3 regions of the Afipia massiliensis genome follow, and region 3 is predicted to be linked to each of the others. Evidence: predicted binding sites of a transcription regulator. Region 3 holds the regulator's gene; each other region holds the start of a gene.
What was found. Region 3 encodes HrcA, which represses chaperone genes, less so after heat shock. Its sites were predicted from a motif close to GTTAGCACTCNCNNNNNGNGAGTGCTAAC; they were not measured.

Region 1 (2,268 bases), 500 kb from region 3:
TCGAGCACGGGCAGCATCGCCTGCAGGCCGGAGAGCTTCTTCTCGTGCAGCAGCACGTAAGCGTCTTCCAGTTCGGCGGTCATCTTCTCGGGGTTGGTCACGAAGTACGGCGAGAGATAGCCGCGGTCGAACTGCATGCCTTCGACGATGTCGACTTCAGTTTCGAGCGCCTTGTTTTCCTCGACCGTGATGACGCCTTCGTTTCCGACCTTCTGCATCGCCTTGGCGATCATGCTGCCGATCGTTGCGTCGCCGTTGGCCGAGATGGTGCCAACCTGCGCGATTTCAGCGGAGGAGGCGACCGGCTTGGCGCGCTTCTCGATATCCTTGACCACGGCGGTCACGGCAATGTCGATGCCGCGCTTCAGATCCATCGGGTTCATGCCGGCGGCAACCGACTTGGCGCCTTCCCGCACGATCGCCTGGGCCAGCACGGTGGCGGTGGTGGTGCCGTCGCCCGCGGTGTCGTTGGTCTTGGAGGCGACTTCGCGCAGCATCTGCGCGCCCATGTTCTCGAACTTGTCCTCGAGTTCGATTTCCTTGGCGACGGTGACGCCGTCCTTGGTGATGCGGGGAGCGCCGAACGATTTGTCGATGACGACGTTGCGGCCCTTCGGACCGAGCGTCACCTTGACGGCGTTGGCGAGGATATCGACGCCGCGCAGCATGCGATCACGCGCGTCTCCGGAAAATTTAACGTCCTTGGCAGCCATGGGGTTTACTCCTGATGATGTGTGTTCCCGCCATCCTGAAGCGCGAGCCTCGAAGGATGACGGCAGATGGAGAATGGGTGGGCTTAGTTCAGCACGCCCATGATGTCGGACTCTTTCATGATGAGGAGTTCCTCACCGTCGAGCTTCACTTCGGTGCCGGACCACTTGCCGAACAGCACCGTGTCGCCGGCCTTCAGATCGATCGGGATCAGCTTGCCGGATTCGTCACGGCCACCGGGGCCGACGGCGACAACCCGACCCTGCGAGGGCTTCTCTTTGGCACTGTCGGGAATGATGATGCCGCCTTTGGTCTTCTCTTCAGCATCGATGCGCTTGACGACGACACGATCATGCAGCGGGCGAAAAGTTGTCTTGGCCATCGGATGTCCTTTGGGCGTTGGTTAGGTAAGATTTGACGTGCGGCGGGGCGCGAGGCGTGGATAATGGGCTCAGCTAACCCCTTGGGGATGAAGCCTTGCCCTTAGCAATCGCGCTCCAAGAGTGCTAATGACGGGGCCGGAATATGGGTTGCCGCCGATCCTGTCAAGCAAGGCTCTTAAGGCCTTGGTGAGGCCAATATAGGATGATCTGGAAACCATAAAGGGGAACGCTGCGTATTGACGGGGGTCAGCTCACGCAGTGTGACGGCGGGTCTGTCGGTCTGGCAGGCAGCCACGTGTTCTTGCCGGGAGACACCATGACAATAGTGAGCGAACGAACCAACGCCTCCAAGATCGTCACGCTAGCGGGCGTCTCGCTGCTGGCGGGTTTTCTCGGTGCCTGCGGTGGCGGCGGTTTTGGCGGCTTCGGCGGCGGCCAGGCCACGGTGCAGGAACCGGCCATGGCGCCCGAAGTCCCCGCAACCATCAGGGCCGATGAAATCGTCGGACGGTGGGGTCTCGCCTCCTATCACAAGCCCGACGACAAGACCCGCACGGAAACCGCCGCGCGCGGGCAGTGCAAAAATCCCTACGTGATCGGGCAGGGTGCCAGCGGCGGCGTCATCATGCATCTGCCGGACGAAGCCACGCCGCAGGAATTGCGCCTGAAGGGCAGCCAGGGCGGCAAGAATTACATCGGCCCGGCAGGGCCGGCCGGCGGTGATAAAGACCGCGAGATCGTCTCGTTCGACGGACGGGTGTTGATGACTCGGTTCATCGACAAGGATGCCTCCAGCCGCTATGGAACCATGGTGTACGTCCGCTGCGCACCGCGCGCCTGAGGCGCGGGGTTATAATCCCGCCGGACGGATAATTGTCGACGTCGGGGACGTGCAAGCGCAATGGCCGGGCTGCAGGTACTAAGCTCCGGGCCTAGCCGCGCGGTCGTTGTTCTTTCCATCACACAGGTGCTGGGCTGGGGCGTTCTGTTCTATCCGCCCGCGCTCACCATGACGCACATCGCCGCCGCCCATGGCTGGTCGCTGGCGCAGGCGCTGGCGGGGTTCTCCATCGCGCTTGGCGTCTCGGGTCTGTGCGCCCCGCTGGCTTGCGGATTGATCGATCGGCACGGCGGGAATCTGGTGATGGCCTTCGGCGCGCTGATCGGCGCGCTC
Region 2 (2,268 bases), 1.5 Mb from region 3:
CGATGTCGGCCTTCTTGCCGGCGCCGTTGACGATGGTGGTGTTTTCCTTGTCGATCATCACCTTCTTGGCGCGGCCCAGCATGTTCAGGGTCACGTTCTCAAGCTTGATGCCGAGGTCTTCCGAGATCGCCTGGCCGCCGGTCAGGATCGCGATGTCCTGCAGCATGGCCTTGCGGCGGTCGCCGAAGCCCGGAGCCTTCACAGCGGCAACCTTGAGGCCACCACGGAGACGGTTGACGACGAGGGTGGCGAGAGCTTCGCCTTCGACGTCTTCAGCAACGATGACGAGCGGCTTGCCGGTCTGCACGACGGCTTCCAGCAGCGGAAGCAGTTCGTTCAGCGAGGAGAGCTTCTTCTCGTTGATGAGGATGTAGGCGTCGTCGAATTCAACGCGCATCTTGTCGGCGTTGGTGACGAAGTAGGGGGAGATGTAGCCGCGGTCGAACTGCATGCCCTCGACGACGTCGAGTTCGGTATCGAGCGACTTGGCTTCTTCAACCGTGATGACGCCTTCGTTGCCGACCTTCGCCATGGCCTTGGCGAGGAAGTCGCCGATTTCCTTGTCGCCGTTGGCCGAGATGGTGCCGACCTGGGCGATCTCGTCGTTCGAGGTGACCTTCTTGGAGTTCTTGACGAGGTCAGCGACCACGGCTTCCACAGCCAGGTCGATGCCGCGCTTCAGGTCCATCGGGTTCATGCCGGCGGCAACCGCCTTGGCGCCTTCCTTGACGATGGCCTGGGCCAGCACGGTCGCGGTGGTGGTGCCGTCGCCGGCAGCGTCTGCCGACTTCGAGGCCACTTCACGGACCATCTGTGCGCCCATGTTCTCGAACTTGTCTTCAAGCTCGATGTCCTTGGCGACGGTGACGCCGTCCTTGGTGATGCGCGGAGCGCCGAACGACTTGTCGAGAACGACGTTTCTGCCCTTGGGGCCTAACGTCACCTTGACGGCGTTGGCGAGGATGTCGACGCCGCGCAACATCTTGTCGCGGGCTTCAACGCCGAATTTGACTTCTTTAGCTGACATATTGGGTTTCCTTGAGTGTCAGGAAGATTTGGAATTTCAGATGAGAGAGGGCGCTCTTAAGCGGCCTTCTTCTTCGTGGCGGGCAGCCCGGTGATGACGCCCATGATGTCGCTTTCCTTCATGATCAGGACTTCCTGGCCATCGATCTTGACCTCGGTGCCGGACCACTTGCCGAACAGGACGATGTCACCGACCTTGAGGTCGATCGGGATCAGCTTGCCGGCCTCGTCGCGGCCGCCCGGGCCGACCGAGAGGATCTCGCCCTGCGAGGGCTTCTCTTTGGCGCTATCCGGAATGATGATGCCGCCAGCGGACTTCTCTTCGGCGTCGATACGCTTGACCACGACGCGGTCGTGAAGCGGACGGAATTTCATGCAGTCCTCCTAATAGATTGACATTGCTGTGTTTTTACGAATTTAGCAGTCATGGCAGGCGAGTGCTACCACGGCTGCATCGGACATAGGCCCATGGCGAGCGCCGGGCAAGGGCTTCTAGCAGAAAAACTGGCAGTCCGATGGCGCGGCTGCCAATTTTTGCGGGATCGTTAATGGGCCGGCGGCTGGGTTGGAGGCGGGGGCTGGGGTGGAGACGGGGGTGTCGCGGCCTTCTCCTTGCGCACAATGTCCAGCTCGGGCCGGGGCGCGACCTCCACCGGCATCGGCTTGTCGTTTTTCCAGGCCACCGCGCGGGCGGCCTGCAACGCCAGGAAGCCGAAGGTGCGCACCGCCGCCCACATGATCCATCGGGTGAGGAAGCCGACGCCGCATACTTCCATCGCCTCGAGAAAGATCGCGTCGGCGCGCTGCCGGGTCGGCGCTTCCGGGTGCGGCTCGGTGCCGGGTCGCAGCTCGTTATAGAGATAGTCGTGGATCACGGCGGCGCGGCTGTAGCGGCCCCAGGTCGGCAGGATCGCCCAGAAGAGGCGCGGGACCGATGCCCCGTCGGTCTCGAACAGCTTGTGCACCTCGATCTCGCGGCCGGAGCCTTCGTCGCCGACTTCATAGATGAGCGGCTGTTCGAGCCGCCATGTCCGGTAATCCACGTCGAGCTGCGTAATGGTGAGTTCGCCGGTGAAACGACTCATGGCCCCGCTCCGTATTGACGAGAGCGAGACTCGCACGGGCGCGGCGCGCTGTCAGCAGCAGCTTTGTCAGCAGTCTCGGTGTCATGCTGCTACTGCCTTGAAAGGCAACACTTTATTTAACATTTAAGCTTGTGATGAAGCTTCGTAATGCGTCAGA
Region 3 (2,268 bases):
CATCCAGCGCGCGCTGCAGATTGTCGGCGATGTCGAGCACGTCACGCGCGAATGCGGTGATGCCGTAGGTCCGCGCGTCGGTGACTTCGCGCTGGGTCCGCTTGCGCAGATTTTCCATCTCCGCAAGCGTGCGCAGCATACGATCCTTTGCCTCGGCCACTTCCTTGGTGAGCGCTTCGACCGACCCTTCTTCAGGATCGTCAGGCATCACGTAAGGCTTTGAGACCACAGGCTCCTTGTCGGTCACGGAACCGTTCGCGCTGTCCTGCGCGGCGGCGGCCTCCGATTGTTCCTTGCGCCCATTGGTATTGGCCATAACTCACCTTTTCAGCAAATCGTCTCGATCATGTGGGATTGTTAGCCCGCATATCGTGCTTTAGGCGCGGAAAATCAAGCGCTAACGCGCTATTTGCCGATCAGCTGACTGACAATCCGGGCGGCATAATCGACCATCGGAATGACCCGCGCGTAGTTCAGCCGCGTCGGACCGATCACGCCGAGCACGCCGACGATGTGGCCCGCGCCGTCGCGATAGGGTGCGATGATGGTCGAGGAGCCGGACAGCGAGAACAGCTTGTTCTCCGAGCCGATGAAAATCCGCACGCCGTCGGCGCGCTCGGCGCGGCCGAGCAGATCGATCACACCCTTCTTGGCTTCGAGGTCGTCGAACAGCAGCCGCACCCGTTCGAGATCCTCCATCGCATGAAGATCTTCCAGCAGATTGGCGTGACCGCGCACGATCAGTTGGCGCTCGTCGCTGGCGCCGCCCGACCAGCTTGCGATGCCCGCTGCGACGACTTTCTGCGTGAGCTGATCCAGCTCGCCGCGGCTCGTTGTCAGCGCGGTTTCGAGTTCGCTGCGCGCTTCGGCCAGCGTGCGTCCGCGAATCCGTGCATTGAGAAAATTCGAAGCTTCGGTCAGTGCCGATGACGGCACGCCTGGGGGCAGCGGCAGCACGCGGTTCTCGACCTGGCCGTCTTCCGCCACCAGCACCACCAGCGCCTGCGTCGGCTCCAGCCGCACGAATTCGATATGCTTAAGCCGCACGTTCGCCTTCGCCGTCAGCACGACCGCAGCCGCACGCGTCAGACCCGACAATCGCGTCAAAGCCTCGCTCAGCGCGGCTTCGACTGAAGAAGCACCGCCGACGGATTTGAGTTGCGTCTCGATCGACTGCCGTTCCGGCTCGGTCAGATCGCCGACCTGCATCAGCGCGTCGACGAAAAAGCGCAGTCCCAGTTCGGTCGGCAACCGGCCCGCCGACGTATGCGGCGCGTAGATCAGCCCCAGTTGCTCGAGATCCGACATCACGTTGCGCACGGAGGCCGGCGACAACGGCATGGTGATCAGGCGCGAGATGTTGCGCGAGCCCACCGGCTCGCCGGTGGCCAGATAATTCTCGACAATCTGACGAAAAATATCCCGCGACCGCTCGTTGAGCTGCGCCAGCCCGGCGTTCGGCGTGATCAGATGACCTGTCGGCTCGTGGTGGGCCAAATCCGGCTCCAAATCGGTTCTGCGCCCTACACTTGTCCCTCGGACAGCGACATGACAAGCGGCATTATCAGCAAGTTCAGCGTCATTGCGAGCGAAGCGAAGCAATCTAGAGCCCTTTGGCGACAAACTGGATTGCTTCGTCGCCCCGCTCCTCGCAATGACAATTGAGATGACCGGATACGCAGCTGCATAGCCCTTGCCGCTGCGACCCCAACCCCCTAAAAGCAGCGCCAAATCGACATTTCCCATGTTTTCGGAGGATTTTCCCATGCGGCCAAGCCGTCGCGCGCCCGACGAACTGCGCCCCGTCACACTGGAACGGGGTGTGGTCAAATACGCCGAAGGTTCCTGCATGGTGAAGTTCGGCGACACCCACGTGCTGGTGACCGCCACGCTGGAAGACCGTCTGCCGCCATGGCTGAAGGGTCAGGGCCGCGGCTGGGTCACCGCCGAATACGGCATGCTGCCGCGCGCGACCCACGAGCGCATGCGCCGTGAATCCGCCGCCGGAAAACAAAGCGGCCGCACCGTCGAAATCCAGCGGCTGATCGGCCGCTCGCTGCGCACCACCGTGGACCTCGTTGCCCTGGGCGAACGCCAGATCACGGTGGACTGCGACGTCATCCAGGCCGACGGCGGCACCCGCACCGCGGCGATCACCGGCGCGTGGGTCGCGCTGGCGGATTGCCTGCAGTGGATGAAGGCCCGCAACATGCTGAAGAACGAGAACGTGCTGCGCGACAACGTCGCCGCGATCTCGTGCGGAATCTA

Region 1: the regulator HrcA is predicted to act here: its motif matches at 1,194-1,222, upstream of groES (co-chaperone GroES).
Region 2: the regulator HrcA is predicted to act here: its motif matches at 1,443-1,471, upstream of YH63_RS14770 (co-chaperone GroES).

What each region holds. Positions count from the first base shown of each region.
Region 1 is NZ_LBIA02000001.1:2,114,871-2,117,138, forward strand. It holds gene groL (chaperonin GroEL) at 1-713, opposite strand, end outside; gene groES (co-chaperone GroES) at 797-1,093, opposite strand; gene YH63_RS10040 (hypothetical protein) at 1,411-1,935, shown strand; gene YH63_RS10045 (MFS transporter) at 1,996-2,268, shown strand, end outside.
Region 2 is NZ_LBIA02000001.1:3,091,656-3,093,923, forward strand. It holds gene groL (chaperonin GroEL) at 1-1,027, opposite strand, end outside; gene YH63_RS14770 (co-chaperone GroES) at 1,084-1,401, opposite strand; gene YH63_RS14775 (DUF1353 domain-containing protein) at 1,572-2,111, opposite strand.
Region 3 is NZ_LBIA02000001.1:1,616,081-1,618,348, reverse strand. It holds gene grpE (nucleotide exchange factor GrpE) at 1-316, opposite strand, end outside; gene hrcA (heat-inducible transcriptional repressor HrcA) at 406-1,497, opposite strand; gene rph (ribonuclease PH) at 1,766-2,268, shown strand, end outside.